2 linked regions of the Sorangium aterium genome follow. The protein of the gene in region 1 interacts with the protein of each later gene in a pairwise test. Links are inferred from orthologs where the notes say so. Each region holds a gene or a part of one and is shown on either strand. Other genes may lie near its edges.

Evidence for each region. Proteins that work in one complex are often made in the same cells at the same time.
Region 2: the proteins of leuS (region 1) and ligA interact in binary tests that used the Escherichia coli proteins (3 or more experiments, as listed by UniProt). The link is inferred for Sorangium aterium from one-to-one orthologs.

The regions. Positions count from the first base shown.
Region 1 is NZ_JAQNDK010000005.1:1,247,424-1,255,338, reverse strand. Bases 1,985-5,087 are described here. They hold leuS (leucine--tRNA ligase), read left to right. Parts: upstream 1,985-2,305; coding sequence 2,306-4,870; downstream 4,871-5,087. Outside these bases: POL72_RS42990 (UDP-N-acetylmuramoyl-tripeptide--D-alanyl-D-alanine ligase), read right to left, coding at 1-313; POL72_RS42985 (hypothetical protein), read right to left, coding at 397-1,746; POL72_RS42975 (trypsin-like serine protease), read left to right, coding at 5,183-6,304; POL72_RS42970 (penicillin-binding protein activator LpoB), read left to right, coding at 6,366-6,980; POL72_RS42965 (COG3014 family protein), read left to right, coding at 6,980-7,915.
Region 2 is NZ_JAQNDK010000001.1:732,455-737,907, forward strand. What follows is about bases 51-3,047. They hold ligA (NAD-dependent DNA ligase LigA), read left to right. Parts: upstream 51-535; coding sequence 536-2,560; downstream 2,561-3,047. Other genes in these bases: POL72_RS02515 (NUDIX hydrolase), read left to right, coding at 51-522; POL72_RS02525 (DUF2804 domain-containing protein), read right to left, coding at 2,594-3,047. In the rest of the region: more of POL72_RS02515, read left to right, coding at 37-50; more of POL72_RS02525, read right to left, coding at 3,048-3,598. UniProt on the Escherichia coli protein: DNA ligase that catalyzes the formation of phosphodiester linkages between 5'-phosphoryl and 3'-hydroxyl groups in double-stranded DNA using NAD as a coenzyme and as the energy source for the reaction.

The DNA of each region.
Region 1 (7,915 bases):
GGTGCGCTCTGGCCAGCGCCCCGAGCGCCGCGAGGCCGTCGTCCACGAGCACCGCGCCTCCTCCGGGCGGCAGGGCCACCTCGCGGGAGACGATGAACGCGGCCGCCCCGCGCTGCGCGGCAGCGTCGAGGAACCTGTGGCCATCGAAGCTCTCGCCGGTGAGCGCGACGAACGCCGCTCCGGGCGCGATCGTCCGGCTGTCGGTCGAGATGCCCCGCGCGTCCGGCCCGCTCCTCAGCACGCGCCCGCCGGTCGCGCGCGCCAGCTCGTCGAGGGAGAAGGGGGCAAGGTTGTGCGGGATCGGCGTCGCCATCGCGGGCGATCACCAGCACGGAACAGGGCGCGGGGCCAACGAATCGCCTGCGGCGCGCCCCGTCTGTGCGGCGTCGCGCCGCCTCAGCGCCGGGTCTTTTCCTTGTCGACCTCGTCGTAGATGTCGTCGCCCTTCGGCCGCGGGCGCGCGGCCGGGCGGGGCGCGGCGGGCGCGCTGGGGGCCGCTGTCACGCTCACGGTGGGCCCTGGCGACGCCTCGGTGGCCGTGGGCGGCGGCTCCTTGTAGTCGATCGCGATCGGTCCGCCGCCGCGCATGCTCTGCCACAGCGTGATCCCGACGAGCGCCAGCAAGGCCACCGCCAGGATCACGCTGAGCACGATGATGAGCGTCCTGCCCCCCTCCCGCCGCCGCGGCGTGACGGCGGCGGGTGGCTTCTGCGGTTCCGGGCGCTCCTGCACGAAGGTCGACGGGAGCGCCGGCATCTCGAGGCGCGCCGACGTGGTGGCCCACGGGCTCTCGGCCGGCGGCATGGCCGCGCCGTCCCACCCGCCTGCCGCCGGCGGCGCGCCGTGCGCCGCCGCGCCGTCCCACCCGCCGGCCCCCTGGGGCGCGCCGTGCGCCGCCGCGCCGTGCGCCGCCGCGCCGTCCCACCCGCCGGCCCCCTGGGGCGCGCCGTGCGCCGCCGCGGCGGGAGCTGCGCTCATCGCCGACGCTGGCGCAGCGGTCGATGGCGGCCCGCCCTGAGCCGACATCCCCGCGTGCAGCGAGGGCAGCGGCGTGCGCGCGGCCTCCGGCGTAGCGGGCGCGGCGGCACCGAAGCCAGGGCCCGCGAACCCGGGCGGCGCTGCCGGCGCAGGCGGCTGGCCGGCGTGCGGCGAGGGCATCGGCGCGCGTGCGGCCTCTGGCGCGGCGGGCGCGGCGGCACCGAAGCCAGGGCTCGCGAACCCGGGCGGCGCTGCCGGCGCAGGCGGCTGCGCCCCGCTCGCGCCCATCCGGTCCGTGATCGGCGCCGGCTGGAAGGCCGGCTGGCTCGGAGGCGCCGGATCCGACTGCGGCGGCGCCGAGATGAACGGGAGCGCGTTCGGAGAAAAGACGCCGCTGGCCGAGAGCACGTCCTGCTGCGAGACGAGCCCGGGCGGAAGGGTCCCTCCGCGCGCCGAGACGCTCGCGGTGGGCGGCTGGGTGTACCCGGCGGGAGCTGGCCCCGAGAACGCGGGCGCCGACAATGCCGGCCCCGAATACGCGGGCGCCGACGGCATCGGCCTCGAGAACGCGGGCGGGCTCTGTTGCTGTAGATGAGGGCTCAGCGCGTACTGCGCGGCGAGCGGGCGCAGGGCGCCGGGCGCCATCAGCGGCGGCACGGGCAGCGGCCGGAAAGGGCTCCCCGAGCCGTGCGCCGACGGGAGCGGCCGGCCTGGCTGCGCCGTCCTCTCACTCTCGGGGGCTCCCCATGGAACGTGTTTGTCGGTCATCCGCGCGCCTCGGAGGGACCGCCCACGCGACCCCTCCGCCTCACACTGAAGCGGAACAGCGCTCTCAATCTACCCCCAAGTCTCGGCGTGCGGCCATTCTTCTGACGCGTCGCCCCGTCCCCGCGAGGCGCTGCCGCTCGTCAGCGCTGACGCCACGCGCGCCTCACGGGACGACACCGCCCGTCGCGGACGCAGGACAGCGACGCCAGGGGTGCGCGCCTCCGGTCGGCTCGGTGAAGAGCGAGCTCGTCCCGCCGCCGAGGCGCTCACGAGGCGCGCGCTCCTCCGCCAGCGCCAGCGGCGCGCAGGGGCACGCACGCCGCTCCGGCGCGCGGGTGGCTCCGGAGCGCGCGGGTGGCTCCGGAGCGCGCGGCGGAGCGCGCGGTCGGCCCTCTCGGGCGCGGGCGTCTCCGACGGCAGAGCTCGGACCGAGGCGCTGTCCACGCTTCTCGGGAACTCTCGACATGGCCGCGGCGCGCCGCGGACGGGCATGCCGCTCCCGCCGGGGCGCAGGCTTCTGCCGCCGCGGGGCGGCTGTCGACCGCGGCAGCGCAGTGCTATGGCACGTCGCGATATGGCCGCCGAGACGATGGACCCCCGCGCCTCCACCGAACCTTCTCCCAACGAGCCGCGTGAGCCCGCGCGCTACGATCATGCCGCCGTCGAGCCGCGCTGGCAGCGCGCGTGGGAGGAAGGCGAGACGTTCCGCGCCGTCCGCAGCGCGGACCCCGCCCGCGCGAAGCGCTACGTGCTCGACATGTTCCCCTATCCGTCGGGGGCGGGGCTGCACGTCGGCCACCCCGAGGGGTACACGGCGACCGACATCATGTCCCGCTACTTCCGCATGCGCGGGATCGACGTGCTGCACGTCATGGGCTGGGACGCCTTCGGGCTGCCGGCGGAGCAGCACGCGCTCGAGACCGGCACGCACCCGGCCGACACGACGGCGCGGAACATCGCGACCTTCAAGCGCCAGCTCAAGATGCTGGGCTTCAGCTACGACTGGTCGCGAGAGCTCTCCACGACCGATCCGCGCTACGTGCGCTGGACGCAGTGGATCTTCCTCCAGCTCTTCAAGAACGGGCTCGCGTACCAGGATGAGGTGAGCGTCAACTGGTGCCCGGCGCTCGGGACCGTCCTTGCGAACGAGGAGGTGATCGACGGCAAGAGCGAGCGCGGCTCGCACCCGGTCTACCGGACGCCGCTCAGGCAATGGATGCTCCGCATCACCGCCTACGCCGACCGCCTGGCGGAGGATCTCCGCCTCCTCGACTGGCCTGAAGGGACGGTGGCGATGCAGCGCTCCTGGATCGGCCGCTCGGAGGGGGCGCTCATCACGTTCGAGGTCAAGGGATGGGGCAAGGGCTCGCTGAGCGTGTTCACGACCCGCCCCGACACGCTGATGGGCGTCACCTACGTCGTGCTCGCGCCCGAGCACCCGCTCACGACATGGCTCACGAGCGCCGAGAGCGGCGCGTCCGAGCAGCGCCGCGAGGCGGTGCGCGCGTACGTCGCGGCCGCGGCGGGCAAGAGCGATCGCGAGCGGCTCGCCGCGGCGGCGAGGGAGAAGACCGGCGTCGACACCGGCCTCGTCGCCGTCCACCCCATCACGGGCGTGGAGGTGCCGATCTGGGTCGCCGACTACGTGCTCGGCGGCTACGGCACCGGCGCCGTGATGGCGGTGCCAGGGCACGACGAGCGCGACTTCTCCTTCGCCCGCACCTACGGGCTGCCCATCGTCGAGGTCGTGAGCCCCGACGGCACCCTGCACGACCAGCTCGAGGCCGCCTACGTCGACCCAGGCGTCGCGGTCCGGAGCGGCGAGTTCGACGGGCTCGCGACGGAGGAGTGCAAGCGCGCGGTCATCGCGCGCCTCGAGGCGCTCGGGCGAGGCAAGCGCGAGGTGAACTACAAGCTGCGCGACTGGGTCTTCTCGCGCCAGCGCTACTGGGGCGAGCCGATCCCGATCTACTTCCCCGTCGAGCTCGCCGATCCTCAGGGCGATCCCAGGAAGGGCGCCGCGCACACGATCCGCTACGATCAGCCGATCGCGGTCGACGAGGCCAGCCTCCCGATCGAGCTGCCGCCGCTCGCCGACTTCCGCCCTGGCAACGACCCTGCGGGCCCGCTGGCGCGCGCCGTCGACTGGCGCTTCTTTCAGCAGGACGGCAAGTGGTACGCGCGCGAGACGAACACGATGCCGCAGTGGGCGGGCTCGTGCTGGTACTACCTTCGCTTCCTCGATCCGCAGAACGACGCGGAGCCGTTCTCGCAGGCCGCGTATGACGCGTGGATGCCCGTCGACCTCTACGTCGGCGGCGCGGAGCACGGCGTGCTGCACCTCCTCTACGCGCGCTTCTGGCACAAGGCGCTCTACGACCTCGGCCATGTGAAGCACCCCGAGCCCTTCGCGAAGCTCGTCCACCAGGGGATGATCCTCGGCGAGGACAACGAGAAGATGTCGAAGTCGCGGGGCAACGTGATCAACCCCGACGACATCGTGCGGGTCCACGGCGCCGACGTGCTGCGGCTGTACGAGATGTTCATGGGCCCGCTCGAGGCGGTGAAGCCGTGGCAATCGGCGCAGATCCAGGGGGTGGTCCGGTTCCGGGACCGCGTGTTCGCGACCTGCACGCGGCCGCTCTCGGACGCGATGGACGACGCGACGAGCCGGCAGCTCCACAGGACGATCAAGAAGGTGACCGGCGACGTCGAGGCGATGGCGTTCAACACCGCCATCTCCGCGATGATGGTCTTCGTGAATCACCTGAGCTCGCTGCCTTCGCCGCCGCGCGAGGCGGTCCTCCGGCTGATCCTCCTCGTCTCCCCCTTCGCGCCGCACCTCGCGGAGGAGCTGTGGCGGCTCACCGGCCACGAGCGCTCGCTCAGCTATGAGCCATGGCCCACGTACGACGAGGCCTTCTGCGTCGACGACGTCCTGGAGATCCCGGTGCAGGTGAACGGCAAGGTCCGCGGTCGCGTGATGCTGGCGAAGGCGGCATCGGAGGAAGAGGCACGAGCCGCCGCGCTCGGCCTGGAGAGCGTTGCCGCCCTCGCCGCGGGCAAGCAGCTGAAGAAGTTCATCTACGTCGCGGGGAAGATCGTGAACATCGTGGTCGGCTGACGCTCGGGCGCCGCCGGGAGAGGGCGAGCGCTCGCAGCGCCGCGACGTCGCGAACGGACGCGCGCGACACCAGCGCGAGGGAGGTGTTCCCGGAGCGCGAGGCCGCGCGCCCGCGCCGCCTCCTCACCGAAGCCTTGCGCTCGGTTGACGACAGGGTCGGGCGCTCGGCTGTACATGAGCCCGACCGGCGCGCTGACCGCATCCCGCACCACAGCGCAGCGGCGTGGCTCCGCCGGCGGTCGAGCCTCCTCGGAAGCAACCCTCTCCTCCCTCGGGGAGCGCGGCGGTGCACAGCCCAGGCTGGCAGGTGCCGTGCAATGGCGGCTGGCCGTGTGCCGGAACAGCACCGCATGGCGTACCCGAGCTGGATGCCTCCTCGCCGCCGCGCTGGCGGGCTGCGCTGGAGACGCGGACGAAGCTGACCTGCACGAGGAGGACGCGGCCGAGGCCGCGCTGGAGATCAAGGGAGGTTATCCAGACGCTGGAGATCGCGCGATCGCCGGGCTCCTCATCACCGATCGCCGAGGGCGCGTCGCGCGGACCTGCTCGAGCACCGTGATCGCGCCCAACCTGGTGCTCACCGCGCAGCACTGCATCGCGGAGGCTCCCAAGCTCATTGCCTGCAAGACGGCGACGTTCGGTGAGCCGGTCGATGCCTCGCAGGTCTACGCCACGCTCGGCGGGGCCCTGTGGGCTGCGGACACGCCGTGGATCGGCGCGCGCGCGCTGCTCAGCCCGCCCGACGGCAACGCCGTCTGCGGGCGCGACATCGCGCTCGTCGTGCTGTCTTCCCCGCTCGGCGGCAGCGAGGTCACGCCGCTCGCGCCTCGCCTTGAGCGGCCGCCCGAGGAGAGCGAGGTCTACTCGGCGGTGGGCTTCGGCGACACGGAGGGCAGATCGCGCGGCGGCGGCGTCCGCAGGCGCCGCGATGGGCTCCACGTCGAGTGCGTGGGGTACGGGTGTGGAACGCAGGAGCGCGTCACAGGAGGCGAGTGGCGCGGCGAGAACGGCATCTGCAGCGGCGACTCGGGCGGACCAGCGCTCGACGTGGCGGGGCGGATCATCGGCGTGACGTCGCGCGGGCCAGCCGGCTGCGCCGACCCCATCTATGGTGGGCTGATCGCCCATCGCGACTGGATCGTCACCGAGGCGAGGCGCGCCGCTGACGTCGGCGACTACGACCCGCCCTGGTGGGCGACGGCGTCGGACTCCGCGGAGCGCTTGCCCTCGCGCCGGCCGCTCGACGAGCGCTGGCTCTCGTGCGCGTACGGCCCCGTCGTCGGCGACGACAGCGGGGCCCCAGCGGCGCGCGCGCTGCTCGCGCTGCTCGCGCTGCTCGCGCTGAGGCGAGCCAGGACGTCGGCGCTGCTGACATGCCGCGCGCGGCGTGCACGCGGCGCGCGCGCGGCGTCGCAGAGCACGATTTCCGCCTGATCGAAGCTCCAGCGCACACCTCGCCTGCTAGGATGCGGGCGTCCTGCCCTGCGGAGTGTCCATGCCCATTTCGCCCATCATCCGTCCGGCCGCGCTGCTCGCGGCGCTCACGCTCGCCGCGCTTTCCATCGGCTGCGGCCCCACCTACGTGCGCGGCAATCAGGTCGAGGGGCTCGACGACGCGGCGATGAGCACGGGGATCGACAGGCGCGACATCGAGCAGCTCCTCCACGAGAACCTGACGTCGCTGATGGCCTCTCCGGTGGCCAAGGCGTGGGCGCACGACGGCTCGCGGCCCACGCTCGCCATCTATCCGCTGTCGAACCAGACGAGCGAGCACATCGACAGCCAGCTTCAGGCGCTCCTCTCCGATGTCGAGACGTACCTGGCTCAGGCGAGCCTCGTCACCGTGGTCAGCGTCGAGCGCCAGCAGCAGATGGTCGCGGAGGTCGAGAAGCAGCACGGCGGCGGGTTCGATCCGAGCCACATCGCCGAGTACAACCGCCAGCTCGGCGCGAAGTACTACCTCACCGGCAAGGTCTTCACCGCCGATGAGCGCACCGAGGACGAGCGCCGCGTCCAGTACTTCATGTTCATGCAGCTCATCGAGGTCGCCACGAGCGCGGTGGCCTGGCAGAACAGGGCGGCCTTCACCAAGGCGCTCATCCAGGAGTGATGCGCCGGCGGCACGCGGGCCTCGCGGGGCGCAAGCGTGCGGCCCTGGCTCCTCTCGCGCTGCTCCTCGGCCTCTGGCAGGCCGCCTGCGGCGGACATGAAGATCGCGTGCGCACCGCGCTCCAGGCGCTCGATCGCGGCGCTCCCGCCGAGGCGGTGGCCGCGCTGAACGAGCAGCTCGAGGTCGAGACCGCGGCCCAGCTCCCGGCGCTCCGGGGCGACAACGCGCTCCTCCTGCTCGACCGCGGCAACATCCTCCTCAGCATGGACAGCTACCGGCTGTCCGCGCGCGATCTCGGCGCCGCGGACAAGTCGATCGACCTGCTCGACATGTCCCGCGGGGCCGCCCACGATCTCGGCAAATACCTCTTCTCGGACGACGTGGGCCCGTACAAGGCGCCCGCCTACGAGAAGCTGCTCATCAACACGATCAACATGATGAACTACCTGGCCCAGCGCGACCTCAGCGGGGCCAGGGTCGAGGCTCGCCGCCTCGCGGTCATGCAGAGATACCTGCGCGATCACGAGGGCGAGACGGCGCTCCTCGGCCTCGGCAGCTACCTCGCCGGCCTCGCCTTCGAGAAGAGCAGCCAGACTGACGAGGCGCTCCTCCACTACGACGACGCCCTCCGCCACGGGTCGTATCCGTCGCTCCGCCGCCCGCTCCGCGCGCTCACGCGCGGCGAGCCGAGATCGCCCCGCATCGCCGCGTTGATCGAGGGTGAGGCCCCGCCGCCGCCCCTCGACGAGACCGGCGAGGCCGAGCTCATCGTCGTCGTCGGGTTCGGGCGCGTCCCGCAGAAGGTGCCGCAGCGCCTCCCGATCGGCCTCGCGCTCACGCTCGTCGCCAACGACCTCAGCCCGACGGATCGCGCGCGGGCGAGCGAGCTCGCGGCGAAGGGGCTCGTGACCTGGGTCAACTACCCGACGCTCGCG
Region 2 (5,453 bases), on another replicon or contig:
GCTCCTATGCTTTCCCCGCACGTCACAAAAATTCTCATGGAAATCGCTCCCCTGTCGCTGTTGCCGCGCTCCGTGCTCGCCCTCGCCAAGGAGGTCGCCCGCGCGCTGCTCCGGCGACCTGTCGTCGGGATCGCCGCCGCCGCTCAGACCGCCGACGGCCGGTGGCTGCTCGTTCGCCGCAGCGACACCGGAACCTGGGCGCTCCCGGGAGGCACCCTGGAATGGGGAGAGACGCTCCGCGACAGCATCGTGCGGGAGCTCGCCGAGGAGGCCGGCGTCACCGAGGTCGAGCTCGGGCGGGTCGTGGGCGTGTACTCGCGGCCTGATCGCGACGTCCGCTTCCACGCCGTGACGGTCGTCGTCACCGCCCGGATCGCCGCGCCGACGCGCCCCCCGCAAAACCCGCTCGAGATCCGCGAGGCAAGGCTGTTCCGGGAAGACGAGCTCCCGTCCGAGCTCGCGATGGACATGGGGGATCTCTTCGCCGCCGCCCGGCGCGCCGGCGACACGGAGCTCGAGTGAGCCGAGGCAAGCGATGACGCAGGCACACCACGACGACGCCGGAGCGCGCGACGCGCTTCAGGGCGGGCTCGCGACGGATCCGAAGCACAAGGCGAGGATCGAGGAGCTCGCCGAGCGCGTCGAGAAATACAGGGCGAGCTACTACGCGGGGCGCCCCGAGATCTCGGACGCGGCGTTCGACGCCCTTGAGGACGAGCTCCGCGCCCTCGATCCGGCGCACCCGGTGCTCGCCCGGGTCGGCTCGGCCTCGCTGATCACCGAGTGGGAGAAGGCGCGGCACGAGATCCCGATGGGCTCGCTCAACAAGGTCGTCTCCGAGGACGAGCTCCTGGGCTGGGTCGCCCGGTGCGACGAGATCCTCGTGAAGGACGGGCACGGCGGCACGGGCGCGGCGCCGCCGGCGCCGGGATCCATCTCGAGCGTCGCGGGTGACCTCTTCGTGGCGGAGAAGCTCGACGGCATCTCCATCGAGGTCATCTACAAGGGCGGCAAGCTCGTCGACGCCATCACCCGCGGCGACGGCGACTGGGGCGAGCGGATCACCGCGAACGTCGCGCGGATGAAGGGGATCCCCTCGCGGATCCGGGAGAAGGGCCGGCTGTCCGTGCGCGGAGAGATCATCCTTCGCCTCTCGGACATGAAGCGCCACTTCCCCGGCGTCACCAGCCCGCGCAACATGGCCGCGGGCGCGGCCAAGCGGTTCGACGGCCAGGGGGCGGAGCACTGCACCGTGCTCTTCTACGATGTCGCCGATCACCTCGAGATCCCGACGTGCCGGGCGCGCTTCGCCTGGCTGCGCGAGCTCGGCTTCGCGACGCCGCAGACCGCGTACGGCAGCGTCGATGACGTCGTGAAGCTCTACCGGCGCTACTCGAGCGAGCTCCGCGCAGGCCTCGACTACGAGATCGACGGGCTCGTCGTCTATGTGGACTCGCTCCACGTCCAGGGCCTGCTCGGCGACGTCAACCGCCGGCCGCGCGGCGCGGTCGCCTTCAAATTCGCGTCGCCCGCCAAGGTGACGACGGTCGTGGCGATCCAGTGGGACACCGGGCCGAGCGGCCGGGTCACCCCGGTGGCGATCGTCGAGCCGGTGGAGCTCGCCGGCGCGAACGTCCGGCGCGCTTCCCTGCACAACTCGGCCAACGTGCGGAGCCTCGGCATCGGGGTGGGCGACGAGGTGCTGGTCTCGCGCCGCAACGACGTCATCCCGTACGTCGAGGAGGTCGTCGAGAAGCGCGGCCCCGTCGCCGTCCCTCCATCGGCCTGCCCGGTTTGCAGCGCGCCGCTCGTCGTCGAGGGAGAGTACCTCCTCTGCCGGAACGCCGCGTGCCGCGCCCTCATCGAGGGGCGCATCCACAACTGGATCGACGCCATCGGCGCGCTGGAGTGGGGCGACAAGCTGATCGAGCAGGTGGTGGCCGCGGGCCTCGTGCGAGAGCCGCTCGACCTCTACAAGCTCACGGTCAAGAGCATCGCCGACCTCGATCGGCGCGGCGAGAAGAGCGCAACGAAGTGCCTGGAGCAGCTGAAGAGCCGCCTCCCGCTCGCGCTGCCGGTGTTCCTCGCGGCGCTCGGCATCGAGGGGTTCGCGATCCAGACCGCGCGGCTGCTCGTGTCGGCGGGGTACACGACGATCGAGAAGCTGCTCGCCGCCGGCGAGGACGAGCTCGCCAGCATCCCGGGCCTCGGCGCGATCAAGGCCGCGAGCATCATTCGAGGGCTGCGCGCCCGCAGCGACGAGATCGCGCGGCTGCTCGCCGCCGGCATCGTGCCCGTCGCGCCCGAGGCCGAGGGCCCGCTCGCCGGACTGACGTTCTGCTTCACCGGCGCGGGCGCGCGCCCCCGCGGCGAGCTCACCCACCTCGTCGAGTCGAACGGCGGCCGGGTGCTGAACAGCGTCACGAAGGAGCTCAACTACCTCGTCATCGCCGACGTGGCATCCACGTCGAGCAAGGCGGTGAAGGCGCGCAAGTACGGCACGAAGCTCATCACCGAGGACGATCTGGACAGGCTCATCGCCGAGCGCCGCGGCGGCTGACCGAGGTGAGCCGCCGGCTCGATCCGTCGACCCCTACCAGGTGATGTCCTGGTCCTCCGTGACGCCAAGGACGTCGCGGAGCTCGAGGAGCCGCCCGTCCGGGAGGCGGATCGTGCCCGAATAGAGGCCGATCGGCTGCATGAACTCCGACGCGAGCAAGCCGAGGTTCGTGTGGTTCGAGTGCGCCGCGCCGGGGGCGAAGCGTAGATCCACGGCGCCGTCCGCGGTCCGGACGCGCCACGGGTCGAGCGGCCGCGCCGCGTCGAAGGTGAACCGGCCTTCGGCGAGCGGGATGAGCTCACCGTCGATCCAGATCGCGCACTCGGCGTCGCCGACGAAGCCTTCGCCCAGGTTCAGGCCGACGCGCTCGCCGCTCTCCGCGCGCCCCAGCGCGAGGGCCCAGCGCCAGGTCGTGCGGCGCCGCAGGAGGCCGCCCGTGTAGTCGTAGCTGGCGATCGCTCCGTCGAGGGAGATACGGCGACCGAGCACCGACGCCTCGCCTTCGACGCCGAGGAGCAGGCGCTTCTCGCTGGTGATCAGGACGCCATCCGAGGCCTGCGCGATCGCCGAGAGCGCCGGCGGGGCCCCGCGACCGTCGAGCCGCGCCTCGAGCTCGATGCCGCGCAGCGCGGCGGTCACCGCGGTCATCGCGTCCCTGCGCGGCCGCTCGATCCGCACGCGCGCGTGGGGGAGCCACACGCGCGCGGAGCAGCCTTCGCCGCTCGCCTCGCCCACGCTCGCCGCGAAGGGCGGCCCGAACGCCGCGCGATCCACGAGCAGCCGCCGGCCGGCCTTGTCGAAGACGACGCTGAACGCGATCGAGAGGTAGCCGAGCTGCACGACCGCGACGGCGACGAACACCTCGTCGGACGCGATCGCCACGTAGACCCATCGCTTGTGCTTGAGCAGCCGATCGAGCCAGCGCGGCGCGAGGAGCGCCGGGTCGACGCGGGGGAGATCGCCCCGGTACGACCCGACGCGCGCCGCTCCCGTGATCGGGTCGAGGATCGCATCGGGCGGCGTGATGAGCTCGCGCATCGGACGAGAGTAGCGGCGACGTCGTCGTTGCCCAAGGCGAGGGACGCCGGAAACCTGACATCGTTAGAATCGCGTGAATCGCGTGAATCGCGTGATTGCGCCGAGCGCTCTCCGCCGTGGCCATCTGGCTCACGCCGCGGCGGAGAGCAGCGGCGCCGGAGCCTGCGCGCCCTCGGCTCCCCCGCTAGACTCGCGTCATGATCGACGCCATCGCCACGCCCCCGAGCCCTCTGAACGAGCCCGTCCTCACGTACGCGCCTGGCAGCCCGGAACGCGCGGCCCTCAAGGCGGAGCTCGACCGCCGGGCGCGGGAGACGATCGAGATCCCGATGGTCATCGACGGCGAAGCGATCCGGACTGGAGCGCTCGACGAGGTCCGCGCGCCGCACCGGCGCGACCTCCTCCTCGCCCGGGCTCACCAAGGTGGCGCCGAGCACGTCGCGCGCGCGATCGAGGCCGCCCGACGGGCGCACCCCGCCTGGTCGAGGACGCCGTGGACCGAGCGCGCCGCCGTGTTCCTCAAGGCGGCCGAGCTGCTCGCGACCCGGTACCGCCCCACGCTCAACGCGGCGACGATGCTCGGGCAGAGCAAGACGGCGTACCAGGCCGAGATCGACTCGGCCTGCGAGCTCATCGACTTCTTCCGCTACAACGTCCACTTCGCCCACCGGATCGCGGCGGAGCAGCCGGCGAGCGCGCCCGGCGTCTGGAACCTCGCGGAGCCTCGCCCGCTGGAGGGCTTCGTCTTCGCGGCGACGCCGTTCAACTTCACCGCGATCGCGGGCAACCTGTGCGCGGCCCCGGCGCTGATGGGCAACACCGTGGTCTGGAAGCCGTCCGCGAACGCGCTGTACTCCGCGCACTTCGTGATGGAGCTGCTGATCGAGGCGGGCCTCCCGCGCGGCGTCATCAACCTCGTCATGGGCCCGCCCGAGCTGGTCTCGAACGCGTGCCTCGATCATCCGGACTTCGCCGGCATCCACTTCACCGGCTCGACCGCGGTCTTCCAGTCGATCTGGCGCCGCATCGGGGAGAACATCGGGCGCTACCGCAGCTACCCGCGGATCGTGGGCGAGACCGGCGGGAAGGACTTCGTCTTCGCGCACGCGAGCGCCGACGTCGACGCGCTCGCCGTGGCGCTCGTCCGGGGCGCCTACGAATTCCAGGGGCAGAAGTGCTCGGCCGCGTCGCGCGCGTACATCCCCCGCTCGCTCTGGCCGGCCCTCAAGGACCGGCTCGTGGGCCACATCCGGGCGATCCGCGTCGGGGACGTCGCCGACTTCCGCAACTTCATGGGCGCGGTGATCGACGAGCGAGCGCACGCGCGGCTCACGGGGCGGATCGCCGCGGCGAAGGCGGACGCGGCGTGCTCGATCGTGTGCGGCGGCGGCGCGCGCGCGCACGACGGGAGCGACGGCTGGTTCCTCGAGCCGACGCTGATCGAGACCACGGATCCGCCCACCCGCTGATGGCGGAGGAGCTGTTCGGGCCGGTGCTCACGGTCTGGGTCTACCCCGACGGCGAGGAGCACAGGGCGCTCGCGCTCTGCGACGAGACGTCGCCGTATGGCCTGACCGGCGCCGTGTTCGCGCGGGATCGGGCGTTCATCGAGGCGGCGAGCGACGCGCTCCGCTTCGCCGCGGGCAATTTCTACATCAACGACAAGCCGACCGGCGCCGTCGTCGGACAGCAGCCGTTCGGCGGCGCGCGCGCCTCCGGCACGAACGACAAGGCAGGCAGCCTGTTCAACCTGCTCCGCTGGGTCTCCCCCCGGGTCGTGAAGGAGACGTTCTCCCCGCCGCGCGCGGTCGCCTATCCGTTCATGGCGGCCGAGTAGGAAGCGCGCCGCGCGCCG